One region of the Mesorhizobium sp. M8A.F.Ca.ET.021.01.1.1 genome, then DNA from elsewhere that is predicted to be linked to it. Evidence: riboswitches for the same ligand, from Rfam matches in the RefSeq annotation. Region 1 holds a riboswitch; the other holds the start of a gene.
What was found. Region 1 has a riboswitch for S-adenosylmethionine ahead of EOA36_RS17065 (homoserine O-acetyltransferase). Riboswitches for the same ligand answer to the same signal wherever they lie in the genome.

Region 1 (8,754 bases):
GCGCGAAACCGGGCCGCCAGATCAGCGAACCGTAGCCGAACACCCAAAAATCGCCCATATCACCGCGCCTGATTGCAAAAGAATGGCAACACCGCACCGGAAACCGGTGTTTTTTCCGCTCGTGTCCGTCTACCTATCGTCTCTGTCCACTGGTGTTCCCGGAATCGAGAATCCGTTCACACCATCCATGCGTTAATGAGAGCCAAAGCATGACGTCAAGTGACGAACGCCGACCGGGTAACCGTCGCCGCCTATGGTGGCTTGCCGCGTTCATCCTGGTGCTGTTCGCCATATACAGCGCCGGATGGTTCTATCTGGCCAACAGGGTCAGGTCGGAGGCCGACAAGGCGGTTGCCACGCTCAATAAGAGCGGCATCCAGGCTGGCTGCGCCAACCTCGAGGTCAGTGGCTATCCGCTGAGCTTTGCCGTCTCTTGCGACAATCTCGCCTACGAGGACGATGCCAAGAACATTGCCGCCTCGGCCGGCTCCTTCAATGCCACCGCCCAGATCGCCCAGCCCTTGTCGCCGGTTGCCAATCTGCGCGGTCCGCTCCGAACCTCCGTCCCGGGCATGATGCCGCTCTGGATCGACTGGGACAATCTGCAGGCCAACGTCAAACTGTGGTATCCGCTGCCGCGACGTATAGCGCTGCAGGCCGAGGGCCTGTCGGGCCAGACCGATCCGGCCGACGATACCGATCCAGTCGAGCTGTTCAGTGCCGGCAAGGCATCAGGCCAGTTGCAGCCGAATGGCGCGGATATCGACTATGTCGGCAGCTTTGGCGATCTTGAAATCGATCCCGACACGATCGGCGGGCGCGTGCTGCCGGCGCTCGATGCCAGCGGCGACGTGACACTGAAGAACGGCGTGGCGCTGGTCGGCACGCAGGTGAAAAGCCTGCGCGGCCAGAGGATCGAAATCCGTAATCTCGATCTGTCGTCGGGGACGGCGCGTGTCACCGTTTCCGGACCGCTGTCGGTCGATGCAGAAGGCCTGGTCGATGCCGATCTGATGATCAGGATCAAGGATCCGAAGGCCGTGGCATCTATCCTTGCCGGCGCCGTGCCCGAGCAGAAGAATGCGATCGAGCAAGGTTTTGGCGCCCTGGCTCTACTCGGCAGCGAGCCGTCGATGCCGCTGAAGGTGGTCAAGGGCAAGGCCTCGCTCGGCTTTATCCCGCTGGGCAAGATCAAGCCGGTGCAATAGCACCCATGGCAAGACCCGTGAGGCTCTTGAGTGTTGGAGCGCTGACGCTGGACACCATCCTGCGCGTCGAGTCGCTTCCGACGCATCAGGGAAAATTCATCGCCTCGGACGGCGTCCAGATCGCCTCGGGCATGGCCACGAGCGCGGCCTGCGCCGCACGTCGTCTCGGCGCCGAGATATCGCTATGGGCGAGTGCTGGCGACGATCCTGTCGGCGATCAGCTGATCGCTGGAATCGAGGCCGAGGGCGTCGATTGCAGCCATGTGCGCCGCGTCAGCGGCGCACGCTCGGCGCTGGCCTCGATCCTGGTCGATGCGCATGGCGAGCGTATCATCGTGCCGTTCTACGACACGCGCGCGCAGGCTGATCCCGAAGCCTTGCCGTTTCCCGACATCACGGCGTTCGATGCCGTGCTGGCCGACGTGCGCTGGCCGGGTGCAGCGGCACTTGCCCTGAACGCGGCGCGCGCCGCGGGCAGGCCGGCTATCCTCGATGCCGATACCGCGCCGCTGGCGGTGCTGGAGCAACTGTTGCCGCTGGCCTCGCACATCGTCGCCTCCGAACCGGCAGTGCGTATCATCTGCGGCCACGCGTTGGATCTGGAGACCGCTTGCGAGGATCTCGCCTCCAGCACCGACGCCTTCGTCGCGGTCACCGGCGGCGCGGCGGGTACCTGGTGGTTCGATCGAAGCGCCGGATCATCCCGCCATGTCGAGGCGCCGAGGATCAAGGCGGTCGACACGCTGGCCGCCGGCGATGTCTTTCATGGCGCCTTTGCCGTTGGGCTGGCGGAAGCCATGGCGATCGAGCACGCACTGCGCTTTGCGAGTGCCGCCGCCGCGCTCAAATGCCTGCGCTTCGGCGGCAGGCTGGGCGCGCCGGATCGGGCGGAAACGCTCGCCATGATGGCAGCGACCTGGCCTGAAACAGCTTAGCTCTTTGCCGGATGCTCGACCGCCTGGCGGCCAAAGTCCGGCGCGTCGATATCCTGGCCCGCCTCGATGATCGAGCGGCGCACGGCGCGGGTGCGGGTGAACAGGTCGAAGAGTTTGTCGCCATCGCCCCAGCGGATCGCGCGCTGCAGGAACGCCAGATCTTCCGAGAAGCGCGCCAGCATTTCCAGGATGGCATCCTTGTTGTGCAGGCACACGTCCCGCCACATGGTCGGATCGGAGGCGGCCAGACGCGTGAAATCGCGAAAGCCGGAGGCGGAATATTTGATCACTTCCGTCTTGGTCACCGATTCCAGGTCGTCGGCGGTGCCGACGATGTTGTAGGCGATGATGTGCGGCAGATGCGAGACGATGGCCAGCGTCATGTCGTGATGCTGCGGATCCATCGTGTCGATGTTGGCGCCGCAGCGGCGCCAGAATTCCGACAGCCGTTCCAGCGCCTCCGGATCGGTGCCCGGCACCGGCGTGAAGATGCACCAGCGATTGTCGAACAGGTCGGCAAATCCGGCATCCGGGCCGGATTTTTCGGTACCCGCCAGCGGATGGCCGGGAATGAAATGGACGCCCTCAGGCACATGCGGCTGCATCTGCGCGATGACTGAGGCCTTGGTTGAGCCGACATCGGTGAGGATCGCACCTTTTTTTAGCGCCGGCGCAATCTCCTGCGCCACCGCACCGGATGAGCCCACCGGCACCGAGACGATGACCAGATCGGCATCACGCACAGCTTCCCTGGAATCGGTGGTGTAGGAATCGCCTAGTCCCAGTTCCTCGGCTCGCTTGAGCGTTGCCACACTGCGCGTCGAGATCGCGACATGGCGAGCCAGGCCTTCGCGGCGAATGACGCGGGCCAGCGACGAGCCGATCAGGCCGATGCCGACCAGCGCGATTTTTTCGAACATCGGTGATGCCATGGTGTGTAACTTTTCAGGCGTTCTAGCTTTTCAGGAATGTCTTGAGCGCGGCGACAACGCCGCGATTGGCCTCTTCGGTACCGACGGTCATTCGCAGCGCGTTGGGAAAGCCGTAGCCTGAAACGCGCCGCAGAATATAGCCGCGCGCGCTCAGATAATCATCCGCCGCAGCCGCCGAATGCCTCTGGTCGTCGGGAAAATGAATGAGCAGGAAATTGCCGACGCTGGGCGTCACGCGCAGTCCGAGTCCAGTCATCTCCTCGCTCAGCCAGGCGAGCCAGGTCTCGTTATGCGCCACGCTGCGCTCGACATGGGCGCGGTCGCGGATCGCGGCGATGCCGGCCTCGATCGCGGTCGCATTGACGTTGAAGGGGCCGCGCACGCGGTTGATCGCATCGACAATGTGCATCGGACCATACATCCAGCCGATACGCGCTCCGCCGAGACCGATCTTGGAGAAGGTGCGGGTCATCACCACGTTCTCGGCGCTGCCGGCCAGCTCGATGCCGGCTTCGTAATCGTTGCGGCGGACATATTCGGCATAGGCCGCGTCCAGCACCAGCAGCACGTTTTTCGGCAGTCCGGCATGCAGGCGACGCACCTCCTGGAACGGCACATAGGTGCCGGTCGGATTGTTGGGATTGGCCAGGAACACGATTTTCGTGCGCGGCGTCACAGCCGCCAGCATCGCATCGATGTCGGCGCGCTCGTCGGTCTCCTTGACCACGACCGGGGTGGCGCCGGCCGACTGGATGTAGATCTTGTAGACCATGAAGGCGTGTTCGGTGAACATGGCCTCGTCGCCGGGCGCGAGATAGGTCTGTGCCAACAGGCCAAGGATCTCGTCGGAACCGTTGGAGCAGATGATGTTCTGCGCGTTGAGGCCATGCACCTCGGCGATCGCCTCGCGCAACCGCCTGGCGGTGCCGTCGGGATAGATGTCGAGTTTGCCGGCGACCTCACGCGCGGCCTCGATCGCCTTCGGCGACGGCCCAAGCGGGTTCTCGTTCGACGACAACTTGTAGACCTTGGCGACCCCGGCCGGCGCCGTGCTCTTGCCGGGCACATAGGCGTCTATGTCCATGATGCCCGCGCGGGGGGTTGGACGTGCCTGATCCGGTGTCTGGTTCATGTCTTGCAAAATCCGTCGAAAATGCCTCCATCCGGAAGCCGCTGCGGAAATACAAGCCATGGCCGGCAATGTCGAGAGGCGGCACTAGTGCCAGCCGCCGCCATTGACGGCGAGGCGGGCGGGGTCTAGAAGGGCGGTGACAGTTCCGTGGTGATTTGGCCGGTCGGCTTGCAGCCACGTTAAACAATTCGCTAAAGGGCCGTTTGCGTGACGTAACCGGCTTTGCGAAGGCAATGCCGGTTTTTTATTGTCCGCTACCGGCCCGGACGACCGCATCGGCGCCGCGAAAATCAGCGGAGATTTTCGCAAGAAACGATGCAGCAAGAGAGATTAGGAATGGCCGCTCTGCGCGCAGCAAGGACCAACAACGAGGTCGACAATCCGTCGAGCCTGGTGTTGCGTTTCGGACCCGACAAGCCGCTCAAGCTCGATGCCGGCACGGTGCTGTCGCCGTTCCAGATCGCCTATCAGACCTATGGCGTTCTGAACGATGCCCGTTCCAATGCCATCCTCGTCTGCCATGCACTGACCGGCGACCAGCATGTCGCCAACACCAATCCGGTGACCGGCAAGCCAGGCTGGTGGGAAGTGCTGATCGGCCCCGGCAAGATCATCGACACCAACCGTTTCTTCGTCATCTGTTCCAACGTTATCGGCGGCTGCCTTGGTCCCACCGGGCCGGCTTCGACCACCCCCGCCACGGGAAAGCCCTATGGGCTCGACCTCCCTGTCATCACCATCCGCGACATGGTGCGTGCGCAGCAGATGCTGGTCGACCATTTCGGCATCGAGAAGCTTTTCTGCGTGCTGGGCGGTTCGATGGGCGGCATGCAGGTGCTGCAATGGGCGTCGAGCTATCCCGAGCGGGTGTTCTCGGCACTGCCGATCGCCACCGGCGCACGCCATTCGTCACAGAACATCGCCTTCCACGAGGTCGGGCGGCAGGCCGTGATGGCCGATCCGGACTGGCATGGCGGCAAATATTTCGAGCACGGCAAGCGCCCGGAAAAGGGGTTGGCGGTGGCGCGCATGGCCGCCCACATCACCTATCTGTCGGAAGCCGCCCTGCACCGCAAATTCGGCCGCACCCTGCAGGACCGCGAAGCGCTGACCTTCGGCTTCGATGCCGATTTCCAAATCGAGAGCTATCTGCGCCACCAGGGCATGACCTTCGTCGACCGCTTCGACGCCAACTCCTACCTCTACATGACACGGTCGATGGATTATTTCGACCTTGCCGCCGACCATGGCGGCCGGCTGGCGGACGCCTTTGCCGGCACGAAGACCCGCTTCTGCCTGGTGTCCTTCACGTCGGATTGGCTGTTCCCGACCGAAGAGAGCCGCTCGATCGTGCACGCGCTCAACGCCGCCGGTGCCTCGGTTTCCTTCGTCGAGATCGAGACCGACCGCGGCCACGACGCCTTCCTGCTCGACGAACCGGAACTGTTTGCCGCCATCAACGGCTTTATCGGTTCGGCCGCGCGCGCCAGGGGGCTCGGCGCATGACCCCGAAATGTTGCAGACTTTTCGGACCACGGTCATGCGTCAGACGGAAAGGCGAAGCCATGACCCAGAAAAATTGCGGACTTTTCGGACCATCGTCATGCGCCACTCAGGAGGCGAAGCCATGAGCGTCAATGGCAGCCAGCGTGTCGACCTTGAGGTCGTCGCCAACCTCATCCCGCCGCAATCGCGCGTGCTTGACGTAGGCTCCGGCGACGGCTCGCTGCTCGAATTGCTGCAGGAAACCAAGCAGGTCGACGGTCGCGGCCTTGAGCTTTCGCAGCGCGGCGTCAACGAATGCGTGGCGCGCGGCCTCTCGGTCATCCAGGGCGATGCCGACAAGGATCTCGAATTCTATCCCGACAAGGGTTTTGACTTCGTCGTCCTGTCGCAGACCCTGCAGGCCACCCGCAACCCGAAGCTGGTGCTCGACGAACTGCTCCGGATCGGCAATCGGGCGATCGTGTCCTTCCCCAATTTCGGCCATTGGCGGGTGCGCCTGTCGCTGTTCGTCAAGGGCCGCATGCCGGTGACCAAGGATCTGCCCTACTCCTGGTACGACACGCCCAACATCCACTTCTGCACCATCCGCGACTTCGTCAATCTGTGCGAGGAGCTTGGCGCGACGGTGGAAAAGGCGACCGCGCTCGACGCCAACGGCCAGAAGATCGGCCTGTCGATGCCCTGGTGGTTCTGGAATTTCTTTGGCCAGCAGGCGGTGTTTTTGTTGAAGCGATAAGGCTGCCGTCGGCCTCCTACGCGAGGATATCCGTGGGCTTGTGCGGATGTTCCACGCCGTCGGCCAACACCACATGGACGCAACCGCCAAGAGCTTCCGCCAATTCCAGCGGTGGCAAAAGTGTTGCGGTTGAAGCGCTAGGCGCCGGAATTCACCATTCCCTTGTCGTCAGAACGACGGCACAATGGGTGACATAACAGGTTGTTTTTTGTAGCGTCGCACTTAATCCCGATGAGGGCCAGCCAGGGGGAAGTCCGATCCATTCAACCATCCTGAAGAGCTATCGGAAAGTGCATTTTCGCGCTGGAAACAGCTGACGTGGAGCATTTGCCCCTCATCACGGTCATCACCCCGACTCACAACCGGCGCGAAACGGTGCTCCGCGCGGTGGAAAGCGTGCTTTCTCAGAGCATGGCGCGGTTTGAGCATATCGTCGTCGACGATGGCTCGACCGACGGGACGGAAGCGGCGCTTGCGCGCATTCGCGACCCTCGGCTGATCTATGTCGGCGCGAAATGGCGCGGCGCCAATGCCGCCAGGAATGCCGGCATCGAGCTGGCGAGGGCGCCCGTGGTGACTTTTCTTGATTCGGACGATCTCTTCCTGCCACACCGGCTCGAACGGACGCTGGCATGGTTCGACGACAATCCGGCGCTCGGAGTCCTGCTCTCCTCATATGTCTCGGTGAAGGCTGGCCGTGGCACCGCCTGCGTCAACCGCCGTGCTTTCCTCAATCCGGCGATGCTGGAGCGGGCGGTGGTTGCGCAGACGGCCTTCATCGCCGGGTCGGCGATAACGGCGAGGCGGGAAGCCTTGCTGGCCATCGGCGGCTATGACAGCGACATTCCCCGGATGCAGGACCGGGAGCTTCTGCTGCGCTTCGCACAGCGCTTCGGCGCGCAATTATCGGAAGATATCGACTGGACGAAGCACAATTCGCAGAACTCGATTTCGGGCCGCCGGGACGGCTATATCGAAGCCTATGCGATCCTGATGAGTAAGCACCCGCACATCGCTCGCTCTTACCCCCATGTCCCACCCTTTATGATCACGCGGCAGATCATCGCCGATATTCTCCGGGGGCGGATACCACAGGCATTTGCTGGATACATGGCCAACCGCTCGTCCGACGCGCTTGGTTATTCATTGCCGGAACTGATCGCCGGTTATCTCTACGGCCGCCGCTGGCGGCGCGGCCTCTACGACGAGGTTCGCGGGAAGTTTGGAATTCCACCGGCCTGACCTGGCGGCAGCTCAGCGATCGAGTACGGCGCGTTGCAGGGGACTGCCTGGCCCAAGGCCAGGCCTATCGGTCCAGTTCCGGGAAATAGGGATCCGACAGGAACCGCCTGTCCCGTTCTCCCAGAAGGCAGTCGATCGGCGCGTCCATCTCGGCGGGCATGATTTTGGGCTTGTCCTGAATGCCGCTGACTTCGAGAACCAGCTTGCGCCGGATCGCCGTTGAGAATTCGGCGGCCGCATGGATCGGCAGCACGAAGGAACCAGGTCCGCCGGTCACGCACTGCGCATAATACTGATCGAGATGGCTGAAGGTCGGTGATGGCTTGATCAGGATCGGCAGGCCGTTGATGACGATGCCCTTGGCAATGGCCGCATCGCGCGTCACAGTGACCGGCGGCCCGATATTGTTGGGGCCGTCGCCAGATATGTCGATGACGCTGCGTTCGCTCGCGAAATTGGTGCCGTCGAAAAGCTCGGCGCCGAAAGCAAGCGCGCTCGAAATCGAGGTACCGCGGAAACTCCGGAAAGGGCGGGCCGCAAGCTTGTCGGCAAAGCTGTTGGCGCTCTGCGCACTGTCGATGATCTGCCAGCCGATGACCGCGTCATCGCGCACCGTGCCGGCCCACTCGAAATAGGCGAGCGCAATGCGCCCAGTATGGCCGGAACGGACCGCCTGGATGAAATCGGCGTGCCGCAGCGCCTCGACATAGCCGGCGCGTTGAAGGGCGAACTCGGTTTCGTCCATCGACAGCGAGATATCGACCGCCAGCACCAGTTCGACGTCGACGGCCAGCGTATTTGGCGCCGAAGGAACCGGAGCGGCCTCGGCGCAAGCCAAGCAGGCAAGCAGGCTCATTATCTCAAGCATGGCCAGCACGAGCGATGTTTCGATCGCGACATTCGCTCGCGATCACGGCGAAATAAAGCTTGTGGCAGGCGTGGCCGCCCAGTCCGAATGCCGGCCGTTCTATGTCTTGCGCCGAGCGGCGACTGGCGGCGGTTCGATGGCGCCCGCCCTGACACGGGCGGGTTTCAGCGGGGGCACGCCGGTATCCTTCACGAT
Region 2 (21,985 bases), on a different contig from region 1:
GCGATCGAGGATGCCGAGCATCCGCACCAGCGGCCAAAGATCGAGCAATATGGCGATGCGCTGTTCATCGTCGCCCGCACGGCGCAGCTGATCGACGGGCGCGTCACCTTCGGCGAGACTCATCTGTTTGTCGGCTCAGGCTACATCGTCAGCGTCAGGCACGGCCCGTCGACATCCTATGCCGCCGTGCGCCAGCACTGGGAAAGCTGCCCGCACTCGCTGGCCAAGGGCGAGGATTTCGTCCTTTACGCCATTCTCGACTTCATCGTCGACAACTACATGCCCGTGCTCGAGCAGATCGAGGACGAGGTCGAGGCGATCGAGGACAAGGTCCTGCTGAAGCCGATGACCGGCCCCGATATCGAACGGCTTTACATGCTGCGCCGCGACCTCTTGCGCCTGCGCAATGCGGCATTGCCCCTGGTGGAAGTCTGCCGCCGGCTGACCAGCGCCGAGCTGCCGCAGATCCATTCTGCCATGCACCCGCTGTTCCGCGACGTGACGGATCACATCCGCACCGTCCAGGAGAAAATCGACAGTCTGCGCGAGGTGCTGGCCTTCGCCTTCGAGGCCAGTCTCCTGGTCGGCCAGAGCCAGGAAACGGCGATCTCCAAGAAACTCGCCTCGTGGGCGGCCATCCTGGCGGTGCCAACCGCATTCGCCGGTATCTACGGCATGAACTTTACCGACATGCCCGAGCTGAAGATGGAATATGGCTACCCGATGGTGCTGGCCACCATCGCGCTGATCTGCTGCTTCCTGTATTGGCGGTTCAGGAAGAAAGGCTGGCTGTGAAAGAGCAAATAGCGAATAGGGGAAAAACTGCATTGCCCCCTCGCGGAAGCTCAATCAGTGGCTATTCCCTATCGGTTCCTGCGCCGCTCCGCCGCTGGCTGGAACGCCACGCGGGCATGGTACTTGCAGTAGGGACCGGTCTCGGCGGCTTCGTTGCCGCAGAAATTGAAGTCCTCCGAAAGCGGATCACCGTTCGGCCATTTGCAGGTGCGCTCGGTCAGTTCGACGAGCTGCAGATGCCGTGAGATCGGTACCACGACGTTCTCGACCGGGCGAATGTAGTGTCTTGCTACAGGTTCGGCGTCGAATTGCGTCTGAAGGGCCGTCGCGCCGATCGAAGTCGTGACATGACGTGCCGTGGTCGCGGCGCGTGCCACCGACTTCTGGACGGTCGATCCTTGCGATGCCTTCTTCTGGCGTGCCGGCGTCGCCGTCGCACGGCCGCGGCCCGACAGTTTCAGCCGGTGCACCTTACCGATGACCGCGTTGCGGCTGACCCCTCCAAGCTGAGCGGCAATCTGGCTTGCGCTCAGACCCTCCGACCACAGTTTTCTCAAGAGTTCTACCCGCTCGTCAGTCCAGTTCATGACCGCGCTCCTCATAAGCGTGCGGCAATCAGAATCCTTTCCCGACCCAGCACCACTGCTGGGGCAGACACCACATATATCTGGTGATTAGGTCCGCCGCACGAAATCTAGTTATTTCTCGACTACAACTACTCTATGCGCTGACTCGGTGACAAGAGTCCCAAGTGCAACACGAATCGGTTTTTTCGGTTTTCCCCAACTTGCCCGGTCGCTCATGAGCCGGCGTCGCGTCAGGGGGCTTGCCGCGCGCCACTACGCGACGTTTTCGTTGACTTCATGACCGAAAAACACGATAAGCCACAGAAGGCCGCCGCTTTGGCGGCTTTTTTGATTTTCCGGTACCGGAGACGCATATAATGAGCGGTTCGGCGCTTTACGAGACCTTTGCTCGCGCACCCCTGGCCTTCGACCATGGGGAAGGCACCTGGCTGGTTACCGACAAGGGCGAGCGATATCTCGATTTCGCCGGCGGCATAGCTGTCAATTCGCTTGGCCACGGCCATCCTCATCTGGTCGCGGCCCTTACCGAACAGGCGGCGAAGCTCTGGCACGTCTCCAATCTCTATGAGATCCCGGGGCAGAGCCGGCTTGGCGAACGATTGGCTGATGCCACCTTCGCCGACAAGGTGTTCTTCACCAATTCCGGCGCCGAGGCGCTGGAATGCGCGATCAAGACGGCGCGGCGCTACCACTTCGTCAAGGGACATCCCGAGCGCTTCCGCATCATCACCTTCGAAGGCGCCTTCCATGGCCGCACGCTGGCGACCATCGCGGCCGGCGGCCAGTACAAATATCTCGAGGGCTTCGGACCCAAGGTCGAAGGCTTCGATCAGGTCGGCTTCGACGACATCGACGCCGCTGAAAAAGCGATCACGCCCGAGACCGCCGCGATCCTGATCGAGCCGGTGCAGGGCGAGGGCGGCATCCGCCCGGTACCGACACAGTCGTTGAAGCGTCTGCGGCAGCTCTGCGAGCAGCACGGCCTGTTGTTGATCTACGATGAGGTTCAGTGCGGCATTGGCCGTACCGGCAAGCTGTTCGCGCATGAGTGGTCGGGTGTGACGCCCGACATCATGGCAATCGCCAAGGGCATTGGCGGCGGCTTCCCGATGGGCGCCTGCCTTGCCACCGATGAAGCGGCCGTCGGCATGACCGCCGGCGTGCACGGCACCACGTTCGGCGGCAATCCGCTGGCAATGGCGGTCGGCAACGCCGTCCTCGACGTCGTGCTGGAAGATGGATTTCTCGAGGATGTCCAGCGCAAGGCGCTGCTGATGAAGCAGGGGCTTGCGTCGGTAGCCGACGAATTCCCCGAGGTGATGGAGGATATCAGGGGCACCGGGCTGATGCTCGGCCTCAAATGCGCGATGCCCAACGGCAAGGTGAACATGGCGCTGCGCGACCAGCATTTGCTGGCGGTTCCGGCCGGCGACAACGTCATTCGCCTGCTGCCGCCGCTGACCGTCACCGATGCCGAGATTCACGAAGCGCTCGGCCGCATCCGCGCCGGCGCCAAGGGCCTGTCGGAGGCCATTGCCTCCGCCGCCGCGAAGTAATCCGGAACCATTCCTGATGTCAGTTCGCCATTTCACCGATCTTTCCACCGTTTCCGAAGGCGATTTGCGCTTCATGCTGGATGATGCGGTGACGCGAAAGGCGCGTCTCAGGGCCGGCGAGCGGACCAAGCCGCTCGAAGGCAAGGTGCTGGCCATGATCTTCGACAAACCGTCGACGCGCACGCGCGTTTCTTTCGACGTCGGCATGCGCCAGCTTGGCGGCGAGACCATCATGTTGACCGGCACCGAGATGCAGCTCGGCCGCTCCGAGACCATCGCCGACACCGCCAAGGTGCTGTCGCGCTATGTCGACGCCATCATGATCCGCACCACCTCGCACGAGCGGCTGCTAGAGTTGACCGAGAATGCCACCGTTCCGGTGATCAACGGGCTGACCGACGACACCCACCCCTGCCAGCTGATGGCCGACATCATGACTTTCGAGGAGCATCGCGGTCCGGTGGCCGGCAAGACCATTGCCTGGACCGGCGACGGCAACAACGTGCTACACTCGCTGCTCGAGGCCTCGGCACGGTTCCGCTTCAATCTCAACGTCGCCGTACCCGAAGGCAGCGAACCGGCGCAGAAGCATGTCGACTGGTCCAAGGCGCATGGCGGCAAGCTGCATTTCACCCGCTCGCCCGAAGAAGCCGTCGACCAGGCCGACTGCATCGTCACCGACTGCTGGGTGTCGATGGGCCAGGAACACCGTGCCCGCGGCCACAATGTCTTCTCGCCCTATCAGGTCAACGCGGCGCTGATGGCCAAGGCAAAGCCCGACGCCCTGTTCATGCATTGCCTGCCGGCCCATCGCGGTGAGGAGGTGACCGACGAGGTCATCGACGGACCGCATTCGGTGGTCTTCGACGAGGCCGAAAACCGGCTGCACGCCCAGAAGGCCGTGCTTGCCTGGTGTCTCGGTGCTTGATGTGTCTTGTTGCTTGATATGTCTTGGCGCCTGAAATGCCCAGGCGCTTGATCTGCGGGGGCGCGATGCCTATCTGCGCCGCATCACGCAAATCAAGCGCGTTTGGACGCATGTGCCCACCAGGGCCGCATGGCCGCGCCCTGGAGCTTTGTCATGTTGGAAAGCCATCAAGTGACTGAACATCACCCCAAACTCGGCGAGTTCGGCTACGCCGGCGACGATCACGTCGTTCCCTTCGAAGTCGGTCCGCTCGACGTGCGTGGCCGCACGGTGCAGCTCGGGCCGATGCTCGACGCCATCCTTGGCCGCCACGACTATCCCGAGCCGGTCGCCCGCCTGCTGGCGGAAGCCTGTGTGCTGACGGTGCTGCTCGGCACCTCGCTCAAGTTCGAAGGCAAGTTCATCCTGCAGACCCGTACCGACGGGCCTGTCGACATGCTGGTCGCGGACTTTTCCACGCCCTCGGCGCTGCGCGCCTATGCGCGTTTCGACGCGGATCGGCTCGAAGCGCTGGTCGCGGCCGGCGAGACCTCGCAGCAAACGCTGCTTGGCAGCGGCGTGCTGGCGCTGACCATCGATCAGGGCGCCCATACGCAGCGCTATCAGGGCATCGTCCAGCTCGACGGCGAAACGCTGGAAGACGCGGCGCGCACCTATTTCCGCCAGTCGGAACAGATCCCGACGGATATCAGGCTCTCGGTCGCCAAGCTGCTGACGCCCGGTATCGGCGGTGCGCGCGAGCAGTGGCGCGCCGGCGGCATACTGGCGCAGTTCCTGCCGCAATCGCCCGAGCGCATGCGCGTCCCGGACCTGCCGGGTGGCGATGGCGATCCGCGCGAGGAAGTCCACGATCCGGCCGATAATTCCTGGCAGGAACTCCTCGCCTTGCTGGGCACCATCGAGCCGACCGAGCTGATCGACCCGACCATCGGCGCCGAGCGGCTGCTCTATCGCTTGTTCCACGAGCATGGCGTGCGCGTCTTCGGCGGCGTCCCGGTCACCGACCAGTGCTCGTGCTCCAGGGACAAGATCCGCGATATCCTCGAAGGCTTCTCCGCGCAGGAGATCAAGGACAGCACCGAGGATGGCGGCATCCACGTCGCCTGCGAGTTCTGCTCGACCCAGTACGACTTCGATCCGGCCGAGTTTGCGGCTCAGTAAAGCTAGTCCCTTCTCCCCGTCACTATACGGGGAGAAGGTGCCGGCAGGCGGATGAGGGGCAGCGCCAGCGTTAGTACAGGAGCTCCTTGGCTCTATCTGAAGAAATTCTCGCAAGCTCGGCGCTGCCCTCATTGTCCTGCCGGACGGTCGTCACTCGAAAAGCCAAGCAATTGGCTTTTCGTCCGCTTCGCGGACCATTCCTCAACTCCCCCGTATAGTGACGGGAGAAAAGACGCTAATTCACCGTGCGCCTTGTCCCCGGCAGATCGAGCGAGAAGGCGGGGATGGCGATGTCGAAGGTCTCGCCGCGCTTGTTGCGCATCGTGTAGCGTCCGACCATGATCCCGGACGGTGTCGAGAGCGGGCAGCCGGACGTGTATTGATAGCTGTCGCCGGGATTGAGTTCCGGCTGGTCGCCGACAACGCCCGGCCCGCGCACTTCCTCGACCCGGCCGGCGCCATCGGTGATGTGCCAATAGCGCGACAACAACTGCACGAACTCGTCCGACTGGTTGTCGATCGTTATCTGATAGCCCCAGACATAGCGGTTCTCCGAGGGATCCGAACGGTCCTCGAGATAGAACGGCCTGACCTGCACTTCGATGTTGCGCGTCACGGCGCGGTACATGAGCGGCTCCAAAACAACCCGATGACTTTCAGCGCTCCCGGTGAGCAGGTCAACGTGCGCGTCTTGTCGCGGCTGACCTTGAACCGCAGGTGCCGGCAAAGAATGTCATTTAAGTGACACACGACAATGGTGGTGTGCACGAACCGGGCGACTCGGCGCTCTGTCGAACTGTTGAAAACGGCCACGATGCCGGCCGCCTTTCCGGAGTGACCAGATCTCGATGGAACTCACCTTCATAGCCGCCTCGCTTTCGACCGCACTCATCCTTTCAAACGCCGCCAGCATTTCGCTCGCCGCTTCACAGCTGAAACGGCGCAACACGATCGCCCCGCCAGCCGGCAAGCCGCAACCGGTCTCGATCGTCGTCCCGTCGCGGGGCGTCGAGCCGTTCACGCATGAGACGCTGGAACGCGCCTTCGCCCTCGACTGGCCACGCTACGAACTGATCTTCTGCGTCGCCCATCCCGACGATCCGGTGGTCAAACTGATAAACAGGGCGATTGCCCGGTTTCCCAAGGTGCCGGCCCGGCTGCTGATCGGTGACGACCGCGTCAGCGCCAATCCAAAGCTCAACAATTGCGTCAAGGGTTGGGAAGCGGCACGCCACAACTGGGTCATCCTTGCCGATTCCAACGTCCTGATGCCGAGGGACTATGTCGAGCACATGATGGCGGCATGGCGGCCCGACACCGGCCTTGTCTGCTCGACGCCGATCGGCTCGCGGCCCGAGGGTTTCTGGGCTGATGTCGAATGCGCCTTCCTTAACACATTGCAGGCCCGCTGGCAGTATGCCGGCGAGGCGCTCGGCCTCGGCTTTGCCCAGGGCAAGAGCATGCTGTGGAACAAGCCGATGCTGAATGCCAATGGCGGCATTCGGGCGCTGGCCGCCGAGATCGCCGAGGACGCTGCCGCCACCAAGCTGGTGAACGGCCTCGGCTTGCGCGTCAATCTCGTTGCCGCGCCCTTCGAGCAGCCGCTCGGCCAGCGCACGCTTGGCGAGATCTGGTCGCGTCAGGCCCGCTGGGCGCGCCTGCGCCGCGTCACCTTCCCGCTGTTCTTCGCGCCCGAAATCCTGACCGGCGCGGCGGTGCCTCTCGCGCTTGCCCTGGTTGCTGCGGCGAGCGCCGGCATCAGCCTCTGGGCAACCGCGATTGCCGTGTTGGCGGCCTTCTACCTTCCGGAGTGCGCACTGGCCTTGTCCAAGGGCTGGTACCTGTCGCCGCGCATGGTCGCGGCCATGATGGCGCGGGACGTGATGCTCCCAACCCTCTGGGCGCGCGGCTGGCTCGGCGGCGCCGTCGACTGGCGCGGCAACGCAATGACCATCCGCACCAAGGCGGCCGAACTGGAGGAGACGCCGTCGCGCGCCTGATCGCCGCGACCGACGCTCCCAAACAGCCTATTTGGCGGCCTTCAGCGCCTGCGCGATGTCTTCCAGCAGGTCGTCGGCGTCCTCCAGGCCGACCGACAGCCTGAGCGTCCCTGGCCCGATGCCGAGTTCGGCGCGGGCCTCGTCGCTCAGGTTCTTGTGCGTCGTCGTCGCCGGATGGGTGATCAGGCTCTTGGCATCGCCGAGATTGTTCGAGATCAGCACGATGTCGAGGGCGTTCTGCAGCGCGAAGGCCGCCGGCTTGCCGCCCTTGACGTCGAGGCAGATCAGCGTCGAGCCGCCCGACATCTGCTTCTTGACGATGGCGGCCTGCGGATGGTCGGCGCGGCCGGGATAGATGACGCGGGCGATCTGCGGCTGCTCGGCCAGGAAGTCGGCGATCCTGCCGGCGCTTTCCGTCTGCTGGCGCACGCGCAGCGGCAGCGTCTCGAGCCCCTTCAGCAAGGTCCAGGCATTGAACGGCGACAGGCTGGGGCCGGTGTGGCGGAAATAGTCGTGCAGGTTTTCGTCGATCCACTTCTTGTCCGACAGGATGACGCCGCCGAGGCAACGGCCCTGGCCGTCAATATGCTTGGTGGCCGAGTAGACGACGATGTGCGCACCAAGCTGCAACGGCTTCTGCTGCAGCGGCGTGGCGAAGACATTGTCGACGACAAGCCGCGCGCCGATCGAATTGGCAAGCGAGGCGACGGCTGATATGTCGACGACTTCCAGCGTCGGATTGGTCGGGCTTTCCAGGAAGAACAGCTTGGTGTTCGGCCTGACCGCCTTTTCCCAATTGGCGATATCGGTGCCGTCGACCAAGGTCGCCTCGATGCCATAGCGCGGCGCCAGCGTCTCGACCACCCAGCGACAGGAGCCGAACAGCGCGCGCGCCGCAATGATATGATCGCCGGCCTTGACGCTGCACAGAAGGGCCGCGGTCACCGCCGCCATGCCCGACGCCGTGGCGCGCGCGTCCTCGGCGCCTTCGAGAGCGCACATGCGCTTTTCGAACATGTCGACGGTCGGGTTGGCGTAACGCGAATAGATGAAGCCAGGCTCTTCGCCCTTGAAGCGGGCTTCCGCCGCCTGGGCGGTTTTATAGACATAGCCCTGGGTCAGGTACATCGCCTCGGCGGTTTCGCCGAATTGGGAACGCAAGGTTCCGCCATGCACGAGTGCCGTCTGAGGTTTCCAGTTGCGCTTCTTGGTGCTCATCGCTTTGTTCCAGACACAAAAAAACCGGCCGCGAAAGTCGCAACCGGTCCATACGGCCTTGCGGCCCGACGGTCCTTTAGCGACTTGTTTAACGTGGCTGCAAGCCGACCGGCCAAATCACCACGGGATAACGACCCTTTAGACCCGCGCCACGCTTGCGTCAATTGCCGGCTTCATTAAGAGGTTTGTACCAAGGCAGGTTCCGCAAAAGTGCCCAGTGGTTTTGCGGCAAGAACCTGCACCAAAAGAGACCAGTCTTGGGCGGAGCCAGACTTTGCGGCAGACAGGCATTCTTCCCGATCAGGACATTTCGGCGCTGTTCAAGTCCGGCGCGCTGAAGTCGCCGCGCGCGCTCGATGCCGATCAGATCCAGCCGGCGAGCCTTGATCTCAGATTGGGGAAAAAGGCCTGGCGGGTGCGCGCCTCGTTCCTGCCCGGCCCCAACCACAAGGTCTCGGAAAAGCTCGATCGGCTGCAACTCCACGAGATTAATCTGACCGAAGGCGCGGTTCTCGAAACCGGCTGCGTCTATATTGTGCCGCTGCTCGAAAGTCTGGCCCTGCCGGCTGATATTTCGGCGTCGGCCAATCCGAAGAGCTCGACCGGGCGCCTAGACATCTTCACCCGCGTCATGACCGATCGCGGCCACGAGTTCGACAAGATCGCCGCCGGCTATCACGGTCCGCTCTATCTCGAAGTCAGCCCGCGCACCTTCCCGATCATTGCGCGCACCGGTTCGCGCCTGTCGCAGATCCGCTTCCGCACCGGCAATGCACTGCTCTCGGAGGCTGAGCTGCATGAATTGCACAACGCCGAGATGCTGGTCGCCACCGATCCGCCCAACATTTCCGGTGGCGGCATCGCGTTGTCGATCGATCTCAATGGCGACAAGGATGGGGTGGTTGGCTATCGCGGCAAGCACCACACCGGGCTCGTCGATGTCGACAAGCGTGCCGCCCAGGATGTCCTCGATTTCTGGGAGCCGATCCATAAGAGCGGCGCCGGCGAACTGGTGCTCGATCCCGACGAGTTCTACATCCTCGTCAGCCAGGAGGCGGTGCATGTGCCGCCGCTCTACGCCGCCGAGATGACGCCCTTCGATCCGCTGGTCGGCGAGTTCCGTGTCCACTATGCCGGCTTTTTCGATCCGGGGTTCGGCCATTCGGCGTCCGGCGGCACCGGCAGCCGGGCGGTGCTCGAAGTGCGCAGCCACGAAGTCCCGTTCATCCTCGACCATGGCCAGATCGTCGGCCGGCTGGTCTACGAGCACATGCTGAAGCGGCCGCGGGCGCTTTACGGCACCGACCTGGGCTCGAACTACCAGGCGCAAGGCCTCAAGCTCTCAAAGCATTTCCGCGCGGTGCGCTAAGGTCGAAGCTGCCGATCTCCCCACGAGAGGGGGATGACGCCCTCGTGGCTTTTACAGCGCCTTCACCGCCACCTTCACCGGCTTTTCGATTTCCAGCGGGTTGCGCAGCGGCAGGCCGAAATCCCCTGCCTCGATCTCGAACACGTCGCCTGCTTCCGTGTTGATGCCGTCGGCGAAGGATAGCGTCGCGGTGCCGAACATATGCACATGCACGTCGCCCGGCTGGCGGAAGGCCGAATATTTGAAGTGGTGGTGTTCGAGATTGGCGATGGTGTGCGACATGTTCGTTTCGCCCGACAGGAACGGCTTCTCCCACAATGTCTTGCCGTCTCGCAGGATGCGCGACGTGCCGCGGATGTCCGAAGGCAGGTCTCCGATCAGGATTTCCGGCCCGAACGAGGCATTGCGCAGCTTGGAGTGGGCGAGGAAGAGATAGTTCACGCGCTCGGTCACATGGTCCGAGAATTCGTTCGACAGCGTGAAGCCGACGCGGAACGGCGCGCCGTCGTCGCCGATGACATAGATCCCGGCGACCTCGGGTTCTTCGCCGGCATCCTTGGCAAAGGCCGGCGACATCAGCGCCGCGCCAGGCGCGACCGCCATGGTGCCGTTGCCCTTGTAGAACCATTCCGGCTGTACGCCGACCTGGCCTTTGGCGGGTTTGCCGCCTTCCAGCCCCATGCGGAACATCTTCATCGAATCGGTGAGCTGCTCCTCGCCGTCGGTGCTGAGCTTCTTGTGCATGGAATCGCGCGTCGCGGCCGACCCGAGATGCGTCAGCCCCGTGCCGGTCAGGTGCAGATGCGCCGGGTCGGGGTGATTGATCGGCGACAGGAGCCGTCCCCTCTTGTAGGCGGCGTCGAGATCGACCGTCTCGCCAAGTCCCTTGCGTTCGATCAGGGCGGCCAGGCCGACACCGGTGCGGGCGGCCTCCATCGCCAGCGAATAGACGCTGCGCGCGCCGTTGATGATCCGGGTCTTCCCGCCGCTGCGGGCAACGACACGGATCGTCTCGGCGTCGTCGAGAATCTGCGAGATCAGCATGATCAGTCCTCTCTCATTTTTCCGTGTCCGGCTGCCATCGGCAAAATCCTGACCGGCGCGGCGCGGAAACGCGCCACGGTTGAAACGCTTCGTCCGGATTGCGTTCGCGAGCCTGGTCCTTCCCCGGACTTCTTGGTGCCGACGGGCTGCCGGCAGCTTCGCGATCTAGAACCCGTATGCCTCCTAGTCCTCGCCTCCAGCCCTTAAGCCTTGTTCTTGTTGTAGACGTCGAAGATGACGGCTCCGAGCAACACCAGTCCCTTGACCACCTGCTGCCAGTCGACGTTGACGCCCATGATCGACATGCCGTTGTTCATCACGCCCATGATGAAGCCGCCGACCACCGCGCCGATCACCTGGCCGACGCCGCCCATCGCCGAGGCGCCGCCGATGAAGACGGCCGCGATCACGTCGAGCTCGCTGCCGAGGCCCGCGGCCGGCACGGCCTGGCCGAGACGCGCGGCGATGATCAGGCCGCCGAGCGCCGACAGCACGCCCATATTGATGAACACCAGAAGCGTCAGCCGCTCGGTGTTGATGCCCGACAATTGCGCTGCCTTGGGGTTGCCGCCCATCGCGTAGATGCGGCGACCGATGGTCATGCGCTTGGTAACGAAGACGAACAGCGAGATCAGCACGCCCATGACGAGCAGCACCACCGGCAGGCCCCTGTAGCTGGCGAATTCATAGACCAGGAACAGCGCCAGCGCGCTGGCAACCAGCGTCTTGATGACGAACAGGGGGAAGGGCTCGGCCTCATAGCCGTGGCGCTCGCGTTTGCGCCGTGTCCTCACCCCGAAATAGGCATAGGCCAGCACGGCGATCAGCCCCAGCACGACCGTCGTCATGTGCAGCGTCAGGCCGCTGCCCAAAATGGTCTTGCCGGCCGCGTTTACCGTCGGCGCAATCAGCGTCAGCGGGCCGATCACATCAGGAATGAAGCCGGAGCTGAGTGCCTTGAAGCCGTCCGGAAGCGGACCCACCGAGGAGCCGCCGCCCAGCAGCGCCTGGCAGATGCCGCGGAAGATCAGCATGCCCGCCAGCGTCACGATGAAGCTCGGTATCCGGTGATAGGCGATCCAATAGCCTTGCGCCGCGCCGATCAGGCCGCCCACGATCAGGCAGACGATCGAGACCACCAGCGGATTGCTGAGCGGTCCGAGCTGCCAGATGACCATCATGTTCGCCGCCAGCGCGCCGATGAAACCGGCGACCGACCCGACGCTGAGGTCGATGTAGCCCGAAACGATGACCAGCAGCATGCCCAGCGCCATCACGATGATGAACGAGTTCTGCTGCACCAGGTTGCTGAGGTTGACCGGCTTGAACAGCGTTCCCGACGTGGTGAACTGGAAGAACAGCATGATGACGATCAGCGCGATAATCAGACCATATTCGCGCAGGTTCGTCGTCAGCGCCGAGACGGCGATGCGTGGACGCTGTTCTTCGGCGATGTTGCCTTGCGGGGCGGGGGCGCTGTCGGTGCTCATGCTGCTTTTCCTTCTCCACGAACGATGGCCCGCATTATTTTTTCCTGGCTCGCGTCCGCCGCGGGCATTTCGCCCACGATGCGCCCTTCGTTCATGACATAGATTCGGTCGGTGATGCCGAGCAATTCCGGCATTTCCGACGAGATGACCAGGATCGCCTTACCTTCAGCGGCGAGGCGCGCAATGATCGTGTAGATTTCGTACTTGGCGCCGACATCGATGCCGCGCGTCGGCTCGTCGAGGATCAGAACTTCCGGGTCGGCGAACAGCCATTTCGACAACACCACCTTCTGCTGGTTGCCGCCCGAAAGATTGCCGGTCATCTGATAGACGCTCGATGCACGGATGTTGGTTTTCTTTCGATAGTCGTTGGCAACGGCGAGCTCGCGCATGTCGTCGATCACACTGTGGCGCGAGACGCCGCCCAGATTGGCCAGCGTTATGTTGTGCTTGATATGATCGATGAGGTTGAGACCGTAGGTCTTGCGGTCCTCGGTCACATAGGCGATCCCGTGTTGGACCGCCTTGCTCACCGAGGAGACGTCGACCGCCTTGCCCTTGAGCAGCACTTCGCCGGTGATGCGGCGCCCATAGGAGCGGCCGAACAGGCTCATGGCGAATTCGGTGCGGCCGGCGCCCATCAGCCCGGCAATGCCGACCACCTCGCCCTTGCGCACGTTGAGGTCGATGCCCTTGATCACCTGCCGCTCGGCATGGATCGGGTGATAGACCGACCAGTTCTTCACTTCGAACACGACCTCGCCGATGTCAGGCTCGCGCGGCGGATAGCGGTCGTCGAGCGAGCGGCCGACCATGGAGGTGATGATGCGGTCCTCCGAAATATCCTTCTTGGCCAGCGTCTCGATGGTACGCCCGTCGCGGATCACGGTAACCTTGTCGGCGACCCGGTTCACCTCGTTGAGCTTGTGCGAGATCAGGATCGAGGTCATGCCTTGCCGCTTGAATTCGAGCAGCAGGTCGAGCAGCGCCTGGCTGTCCTTTTCGCTGAGCGATGCGGTCGGCTCGTCGAGGATCAGCAGCTTAACTTCCTTGCTCAGCGCCTTGGCGATCTCGACCAACTGCTGCTTGCCGACGCCGATATTGGTGATCAGGGTCTTGGGGTCCTCCTTGAGGCCCACCTTCTTCAACAGGGCGCTGGTGCGCGCCTCGTTGGCGTTCCAGTCGATGACGCCGTATCTGGCGTGCTCGTTGCCGAGGAAGATGTTTTCGGCGATCGACAGCATCGGCACCAGCGCAAGCTCCTGGTGGATGATGACGATGCCCTTGTGTTCGCTGTCATGGATGCCCTTGAATTGGCATTCCTGGCCCTGAAAAATGATCTGGCCGTCATAGGTGCCGGAGGGATAGACGCCCGACAGCACCTTCATCAGCGTCGACTTGCCGGCGCCGTTCTCGCCGACAACGGCGTGGATCTCACCTTCCTCCACGCTGAGGTTGACGTTCGACAGCGCCTTCACGCCGGGGAACGTCTTGGTGATGTCGCGCATCTCCAAAATCGTCGAGGTCATCAGGGCAAGCTCCTCCTAGACTTTCTTGTTTTTACGCAATTCCTGACGGAAAACCGCCGCGCACTTTTCCTGGAATTGCTCTAGGCCGGCAGAAACAATACCGGGGTCGCTTGTGAACGAAAAGGGGCCCTGCGTTGCGCAGGACCCCTGATTTTATAACCGGGATTACTTCAGGTCTTCGGCCTTGATGTAGCCGGAATCGACGACCATCGCCTGGTAGTTCGACTTGTCGACCTCATGCGGCGTCAGCAGGATCGAGGGAACCACCTTGACGTCGTTGTTGTAGGTCTTTTCATCGAGGCCTTCCGGCTTGCCGCCCGAGAGCACCTTGTCGACCAGCTGCACAGTGGCCTTGGCCAGTTCGCGGGTGTCCTTGAACACGGTCGAGTACTGCTCGCCCGAGATGATCAGCTTGACCGAGGCGGTCTCGGCATCCTGACCGGTCACGATCGGCCAGGGCTGTGCGTCCGTGCCGTAGCCGACGGCGCGCAGCGAGGCGGTGATGCCGCGCGACAGGCCGTCATAGGGCGACAGGACGCCGTCGACGCGGCTGCCGTCCGAGTAGTTGGCCGACAGGAGGTTGTCCATGCGAGCCTGGGCGGTGGCGGCGAGCCAGCGCAGCGTGCCGACCTTGTCCATGCCGGTCTGGCCGGACTTGATCTTGATCGAGCCGTCGTCAATCAATGGCTGCAGGACGGAGATAGCACCGTTGTAGAAGAAGAAGGCGTTGTTGTCGTCGGGCGAGCCGCCGAACAGTTCGACGTTCCACGGCTTGGTGTTCGGGAAGCGCTCCTTGAGGCCCTTGACCAGCGAATTCGCCTGGATCACGCCGACGCCGAAATTGTCGAAAGTGGTGTAATAGTCGACATTGGCGGTCTTCTTGATCAGGCGGTCATAGGCGACCACGACGACGCCTGCGTCGTTCGCCTTCTGCAGCGCATCCGACAGGGTGGTGCCGTCGATCGAGGCGATGATCAGCGCCTTCGGGCCCTTGGTGATTTCGTTTTCCAGCTGGCTGAGCTGGTTGGGGATGTCGTCCTGCGCATACTGCAGGTCGACAGTGTAGCCGAGCGCCTCGAGCTGGGATTTGACGGCGTCGCCGTCATTGATCCAGCGCTGCGAGGTCTTGGTCGGCATCAGCACGCCGACAAGACCCTTGTCGGCCGCGTGCGCCTGATAGCTCATGGCAGCGATGCCAAGGGCCGCGACGGCGGCCAGCGTCTTGATGATTTTCACGTTACTCTCCCTGGTTGATGGACGCGACACCTCGGGGCTTCGCGGGCCGCGCAGCCAGACAGGAGCGCAAAGGCGCCGCTGTCGGCTTTATCGATCTCCGGTATCCTCCCAATCGGCTCCGCGACACAGTTTCAATCGATACGATTTTGTTCGTTACCGACCCTTGCATCTCGGAGCGCGCGAAGGGTGGGTCCCTTTGCCATAACTGTCAAATGCGATCTTTGGTGGTTGCTATACCGAAACCGGTATGATCTAGCATGCGGAAAGAAACCGGCGGAAAGGCTGGAAGATCATGGCGGCATTGCGCGATCCCGATGCTATTCCAGTAAGTTACGAGAAGCTCCCGGGAGATGGGGAGACACTCCTGCGCAGTGGCTTGAGCTTGCGCCACATGCGCATGATCGCCGCCCTCGACGATCACGGACGGGTGAGCGCGGCGGCCCAGGTCATGAACATCTCCCAGCCGGCCGCCTCGCGCATGATCGCCGAGATGGAGGCGGTGCTTGACGTAAAGCTGTGCGAACGGCTGCCGCGCGGCGTGACCCTTACCCCCTACGGCCAGGCGCTCGCCAGGCGGGCCCGGTCGATCCTGCTCGAGATGCGCGAAGCCGACCGCGAGATTGCCGAGCTCAAGGCCGGCAAGGGCGGCTCGGTGTTCCTCGGTGCCGTGACCGCGCCGGCGATCGAATTGGCCGTACCGGCGATTCGCGAGATCCGCCGCATCTACCCGCGCATCGAGATCACCATGCAGGTCGAGACGTCGAACGTGCTCGCCCGCGAGCTGATCGCCTCGCGCCACGACTTCATCATCGCCCGCATTCCCGACGACCTCAATCCGCGGCTGTTCGAATCCCGTGTGATCGGCGTCGAGAAAGCCTGCCTGATCGTGCGCCGCGGCCACCCGCTCGCCGGGGGCAATGTGGTCAGGCTGGAAGACACCGCCGCCTATGACTGGGTCTTCCAATCGGGCGGTTCGCCCTTGCGCCAGGCGATGGAAAGCAATTTCCTGAACCGCAACATCGCGCTGCCGGACCGGATCTTGAACACCAGCTCGCTGCTGCTCACGCTGGTCATGGTTGCACAATCCGATGCCATCGCACCGGTCTCGGTGCAGGTGGCGAAGTTCATCCAGAATCCGGACGGGCTTGCCGGCGCCATCGATGTCGTCCAGACCGAGTTCGACATCGAGGTCAGGCCCTACAGCCTGATCACGGTCCGGAATCGCGTGCTCTCGCCGGCGGCCAAGATGCTGCATGATTTCATCCTGCGCGAAGTAGGGTGACGGAACGAGAACCGACACCGCGCGTTCAGAAGCGATCGGCATGCGCGCTGGAGCCTGTTTCGGGCGAGGGAACGAGGTGTCGATGGTCAACAACTCAAGAGGTTTTTATGGAACGTCGGAAGTTTCTTACTGGAATGCTTGGCGTTGCGGGGGCAGTGGCATTTGCAAGCGTGGCCGGACCCGGCCGCGCGGTTGCCGGTATTCCCCAGGGCGCCGGAATTCTTGATGAGCTGGACAAGCCAGATCCGGCTGTCTTCGAAGGGGACGACGAAGTCGCGCTGGAGCAGGTCTCCCATCGCAGCGGCCACCATGGCCACGATTACCACGATGACTACTGGCGTCGCCGCCATGGACGCCGCCGCGGCTGGAGACGGGTTTGCCGCAGCTACTGGCGCCACGGCCGCCGCCGCGTCCGCTGCTGGCGCGAGCGCGTCTGGCTGTAATCGCTTCTGCGGTTGACGCAAAGGCCGACCACCACAACGTGGCCGGCCTTTGCGCGTACGGCGTTGATCGACCAGTGTAACGTGTATGGCCTGCATTTTGCCTTGGCGTGAGGTCGAATCTACGGAACCATATGAGCCTTTGTTCGTTGAGGCGCTGTTTAAGCGGAGCTTTGACATGTCGAGGGGCGATCAGGAAGAACGGCTTTCTGCAATCGAGGTCGGACAGGCCGCGGGCAATCCGCACGCATGAAAGGCGTGGCGATACTTACCGAAGCCCGTAGCGGTTCCGAATGGCTTGGCAGTCTCACAAACAGCACGGGATTGTTCGGCAACTCCGCCGAGTGGCTCGACACGACCAATCTCGGGTGCAAGCCGAAATCCTTCGATGACCTGCTGTCCGCCGTGATCGATCGCGGCGGGACCGCGAACGGCACGTTCGCCGTCAAGCTGTTTCCACGGCACCTTCACTGGTCGCAGGCCAAATATGGAGCCGACTTCCTGGCGGAATGCGGCCGGCGCCATGCCATGGGTTTGGTCCTGCTGGAGCGGCGGGACCGTCTTCGCCAGGCGATTTCCTATTGCCGGGCGAAGGCGTCAGGCCATTGGAGAAGCACGATGGACGGCGCGGACCTGGTTCCGCAATACGACTTCGCCGGCATCTGCCAGGCCTATTTTCTGATCGAGCAGAGCTATGCCTTCTGGGAGGCATATCTGCGGCTGGCCGATCTGCATTACGATCACTTTTTCTATGAGGATCTGTTGGACGATCCTCGTCCGTACGTCGCGTCGGTGGCTCGGCAATTGTCAATGGAAATGCCGGACGGAGAGTTCGAGACGAATTTGCGCCTGCAGCGGGACGACCTCACCGAAGATTGGGCCGAGCGGTTCCGCAACGACGTCAAATCGGAAGACCTACTGGCGCATCTGCCCAGGAAGGTGGCACCGCGGAATATCAGCAACCTCGCCCGGTTCCTCCTCAAGAAGCAGATGCGAACCGGCCAGGCCTGAATGCCTCTTTAGTCTCGCCAAGAGCAATTCCAGGAAAAGTGCGTAGCGGTTTTCCCGGGAGAAGCGCGTAGCGCTTCCCCTTGGGAATTGCGTGAAAACAAAGAGTTAGAGCGGGCCAGCGATTCCGTGAAATGCTGAATCGGCTCGGGTGGACAGGTTCCTGCGTGGGCCGGATCAGCAACCGACTTTTCGGTTTCAAGCTGGAGCGGGTAGCGGGAATCGAACCCGCGCGTTCAGCTTGGGAAGCTGACAGGCTACCATTACATCATACCCGCGCTGCAGCCTCGTTATCATGACGGCATGGCTTCGGGCAATCGCAAAGCAGTGTCACGACGCGGGCTTCGCCAACTCACCTGGTGACGGTTGGCGCCTGCTCCCTGACCTTTGCGACTTCGCCGCCGGCGGCGAAGCTCGGCCAGTATTTCGAGATAGCCAGCGTCGCGCCGGCGGAAGAGAAATGGCCATAGTCGAAATAGAGAAACTGCTTGCTGGTGGCATCCGCATAGGAACAGCCGGTGGCGTCGCACAGATAGGTAAGCGGATCGATGAAGGTCGCGCCTTTGGCGAAGGGCTGCACCTGCTTGTTGATGTCGGGATCCATGGCCATCGGCCAGGATGTGTTCACGGCGCCCTCGTGTTTTGCAAAGAAAGCGATCTTCTGGACGTCGGCGATGAACTCCGGAGACTGGCCGATGACATAGACCTTGACACCCATGTCGCGCAGCCGGTCGATCGTCGTTTGCAATCCGTCGAAGCCCCTTGCCTGGTAATCCGTCCATCGTCCGCTCAGGATCACCGCCTGGATATTGGCATCGCGGATGATCGACAGCGCCCGTTCGTTGAAGCGGGTGCAGGCCGGCCGGGCATAGGAAAAATAGGACAGGTTGGGTGGGCAGCCGGCATAGGTATATTGGATGACGTTGGCCTCGATTTTCTGCGCGTTGGCCTCCAGGCCCGAAACATAGTGAGCCGCGAAGGAATCGCCCCACAGCAGCACATTGGTGGGAAAGCCGTGCGTGCGCGTGCAGTCGGCAAGGTTCCAATCCTCGATCCGATTCCCGCCTTCGTTGAAGCAGACGCCGTTGCGCCAGTCACCCACCAGGATGCGTTGCGTCGAAAAATCAGGGAACCGCTGCGGAAAGCCGTTGCCGAGCACGCCGGCCAGACCGCCGACGCACAGCAGGGCAATCGCCGTCGCCGAAAAGGCGAAGATCGGCAGCGGGGCGGTAAAGGGTCGCTTCCGCCGGAAAGGCTGCTCGACATATTTCCACGAGAAGGTCGCCAGGGCGAAGCTCGCCACCGTCATCGCGACGATCGTCGGCACCGAGATGGCTTTCAGCGAGAGATAGTGGACGAAGGAATTGATCGGCCAGTGAACAAGGTAGAGCGAATAGGAGATGAGGCCGACCCAGACCATCGGAGAGAATTGAAGCACGCGCGTGGCGACAGGCACGGGCCGGTCGGGGTGATTCTGGCCCGCATAGATGAGCAGAGCGGTTCCGATGCAGGGAAACAGGGCGTTGTAGCCAGGAAACGGATCGCTCTCCGAAATCGTCAGGAAGCCGAATGCAAGCAGGGCAAAGCCGGCCAGGCCGACCAGTTCAGTTGCCGGCCGGCTGGCTAGTGGCGGCGGCCTTTTCAGCATCAGCATGGCGCCCAGCGCCAGTTCCCAGATCCGTGTCGGCAGGAGGTAGAAGCCAGCGGTCGGCGCCAGCGTGGTCGCCATGACCGCCAGGGCAAAACTGCCGATGGCGATCGGCAGAAGGATCGTCAGCCAGCGCTTCGAGGCATACCGGTAGATCAGATACACAAGGATCGGCGCGAAGATGTAATACTGCTCCTCGACCGAAAGCGACCATGTGTGCAGCAGCGGCCGCAATTCGGCGTCGATCGAAAAATAGTTCGTCGTCTTCCAGAAATAGATGTTCGACCAGAAGGTCGAGGCCGCGATCACGCTGAGGCTGAATTCGTGCAGGTCCGACGGCAGCAGGATGAACCAGGCCGCAATGCTTGCAAGCAGGATGACGAAGGTCAGCGCCGGCAGGATGCGCCGTGCGCGACGCCAGTAGAAGCGTCCGATCGAGAATTGGCCGCGCTCGAGATCATCGAGCAGCCTGCCGCTGATCAGATAGCCCGATATGACGAAGAAGATGTCGACGCCGGTGAAGCCACCGGGAATGGCGGACACGCCGAAATGGAAGAGCACGACGGGCAGCACCGCAACGGCCCGCAGGCCATCGATATCACGCCTGTAATTCATTCGACCGGTCCGTATGCCGTGGCCGGCGATGGTCGTGCGGCGGAGCCTGAAATGCTCCTCATACGGCAATCCCCGGTCGTGCGAAAAATCGTGGCTCGTGGGTCCCACGGAATGTGCTCTGCAGCACAACTTTGCTGCACTGCAACATACATGTCAAGACGAATGCCAGGCTTCGAACGCTGGCGACGCCGATTTGCCGGAACGGGATGAATCAGGCGCCGGGCAGGTAGATCACGGCGTAGTCGTCGGCATAGGCCCGCTTCCAGCCCAGTTCATCGAAGAAGGGGATGCGGGTGTCATCGGCTGTAAGCAGTGCCCAGCCGATGGCGTATTTCTTCAACTGGGCCTCGAGCAGCGGTTTGCCGCCGGTTTGACCCGTCGCCTCATCCGTTTTCGTGAACCCGTCCTGGAACAGTTGGTCCGTCCTGCCGTCGATATAGGTCTTGATGCCGTGGAAAATCAGCGTGCCGCCGAAATTGTAGGAGTTCATCACGTTGCCGGACAGGTGGTGAGCGCTGGCGAACGCAAGGGCGCCGCTGGCCGATGTCTTCGGGCTCGCTGCGACTTGGTAGGCGTTGTTGAGCGCAAGGACCGCGCCGACCAGCAACGCGGCCGTCGCGCCGCAGAGCAGATGGAACCGGCTGGCGAAGAACTTTTCCAGTACGTCACGCTTTTCGCTCAGCCAGGCGCCGGCTGACAAAGAGGGGTACTGGCGCGCGACTTCGACCGCCACCACCACGGGAACAAGCAGGAAGAACAGATAGACGAAGCGCTGGTGCGACAGGTAGACATGCAAGGTGAAGACGACGAACAACGCCTTGGCCCAGCCGATCCGCAGCCGTGACGTTATAAGCCCGAAAAGCGCCACTAGTATAGCGGCTTCCTGGAGATCCTGTTCCTGGACATTGAACGGCCGCCACTCCAGGATCAGGGGTACTGCTTCATTGCCATGGGCGACGGTGAACGTGGCCAGAATGGCTTGCACACCATAGGGATTGATCAGGCTGACCAGCGGACAGAGCAGGCCAAACGCAACCCACTTCGTCAAAAGAGCGGGTTTCGACAGGCCGGTGCGCGCCACGAGATCGAGACCGGCGAAGGCGGCGATGACGAAGCTCAAGGTGAAGGTAGCGTGCAGGTTGGCCCAGAGCACAACCAGCGCGAGGAGCCACCACGGCGGGGCCTTCTCCTCCGCCGATGCACGAAACAACACCGCCGTCCAGGTGACGATGATCGGCAAGGTGAAGACGTGGGGACGCGCCGTATAGACAGGTGCGATCAGGATGGCCAGGATGAACGTCAGCGCTACCGCCAGTACCGGCTTCAGCCACGCGCTGAGGAACCATGCCGTCACGGAGACTGTCAGCCCTATCGCGGCGATGATCAGCGTGGCGACACCAGTCCATCCGCCGCTACGGTAGGCAAGGCTCAGAAAGACCTGCCCCAGCCATTCCTTTGCGATCCACGGATGCCCGGCAAAAGTGTAGGAGTAGGCATCGACCGTTGGAAATGCCTGGTTTGCCAGGAAATCCAGCCCGACTTTCACGTGCCACCAGCTGTCGGGGTCCTTGAGGGTCGCGCCCGCGAATGGGGCCAATCCAGCAGCCGCGATGGAGGCGGCGAACAGGCAGAATATCAGCCTGATGCGCTGTGCGTCCTCGAGCCGCGACGTGGTCGGAACGATTGCCTCAGCCTGGTTCATGTCGCGCTCCGGGCCATTTTGCCTCTATTCTTGTCAACCGATCGGGGCATCCGCGTCGCCGGCGGAGAACGAAACGGGCTTAGCCGGAATGAAAAACGGCGGCGAACAGCCAGTTTCCCGCCAGATGGACAAACGGTTTTCGATGAGAGCTCCAGCCCGGCTGGAATGACCGCATATCCCAGCGTCGTGCTCAACAGGCCGACGGCGTCGGATAACAGCTTCTCCGGACAGTCAAACGAGCGGCTTGACCACATGCGCAAAATATTGGGCTCCAATAGGTATCTTGGTCAGGAAACGCTCGAACGGCCGCAGCCTTGCAAGCGCTCTGGGAAAGAAAATCCGATAGACGATCCGAGTGCCGGAAAGACCCGCCGCGG

Region 2: another riboswitch for S-adenosylmethionine. It lies ahead of EOA36_RS03330 (O-succinylhomoserine sulfhydrylase); the one in region 1 lies ahead of EOA36_RS17065 (homoserine O-acetyltransferase).

The regions. Positions count from the first base shown of each region.
Region 1 covers NZ_RZSJ01000199.1:381-9,134, reverse strand. The annotation lists gene EOA36_RS17090 (gamma-glutamylcyclotransferase) at 1-58, opposite strand, end outside; gene EOA36_RS17085 (DUF2125 domain-containing protein) at 210-1,208, shown strand; gene EOA36_RS17080 (sugar kinase) at 1,214-2,143, shown strand; gene EOA36_RS17075 (prephenate/arogenate dehydrogenase family protein) at 2,140-3,075, opposite strand; gene hisC (histidinol-phosphate transaminase) at 3,098-4,207, opposite strand; SAM riboswitch at 4,345-4,422, shown strand; gene EOA36_RS17065 (homoserine O-acetyltransferase) at 4,544-5,713, shown strand; gene metW (methionine biosynthesis protein MetW) at 5,835-6,449, shown strand; gene EOA36_RS17055 (glycosyltransferase family A protein) at 6,768-7,691, shown strand; gene EOA36_RS17050 (DUF1194 domain-containing protein) at 7,756-8,559, opposite strand; partial or broken gene EOA36_RS17045 (ABC transporter ATP-binding protein/permease) at 8,659-8,754, opposite strand, start outside.
Region 2 covers NZ_RZSJ01000015.1:3,505-25,489, forward strand. The annotation lists gene EOA36_RS03295 (magnesium and cobalt transport protein CorA) at 1-795, shown strand, start outside; gene EOA36_RS03300 (GcrA family cell cycle regulator) at 864-1,382, opposite strand; gene EOA36_RS03305 (aspartate aminotransferase family protein) at 1,739-2,938, shown strand; gene argF (ornithine carbamoyltransferase) at 2,955-3,866, shown strand; gene EOA36_RS03315 (Hsp33 family molecular chaperone) at 3,996-5,027, shown strand; gene apaG (Co2+/Mg2+ efflux protein ApaG) at 5,263-5,655, opposite strand; gene EOA36_RS03325 (ceramide glucosyltransferase) at 5,876-7,027, shown strand; gene EOA36_RS03330 (O-succinylhomoserine sulfhydrylase) at 7,055-8,245, opposite strand; SAM riboswitch at 8,302-8,379, opposite strand; gene EOA36_RS03335 (2'-deoxycytidine 5'-triphosphate deaminase) at 8,520-9,614, shown strand; gene araD1 (AraD1 family protein) at 9,666-10,658, opposite strand; gene mmsB (multiple monosaccharide ABC transporter permease) at 10,862-12,148, opposite strand; gene mmsA (multiple monosaccharide ABC transporter ATP-binding protein) at 12,145-13,677, opposite strand; gene chvE (multiple monosaccharide ABC transporter substrate-binding protein) at 13,843-14,913, opposite strand; gene EOA36_RS03360 (LysR family transcriptional regulator) at 15,206-16,195, shown strand; gene EOA36_RS37140 (hypothetical protein) at 16,282-16,545, opposite strand; gene EOA36_RS03370 (Stf0 family sulfotransferase) at 16,885-17,646, shown strand; tRNA gene EOA36_RS03380 (tRNA-Gly) at 17,848-17,921, opposite strand; gene EOA36_RS03385 (acyltransferase family protein) at 17,996-19,906, opposite strand; gene EOA36_RS03390 (hypothetical protein) at 20,118-21,608, opposite strand.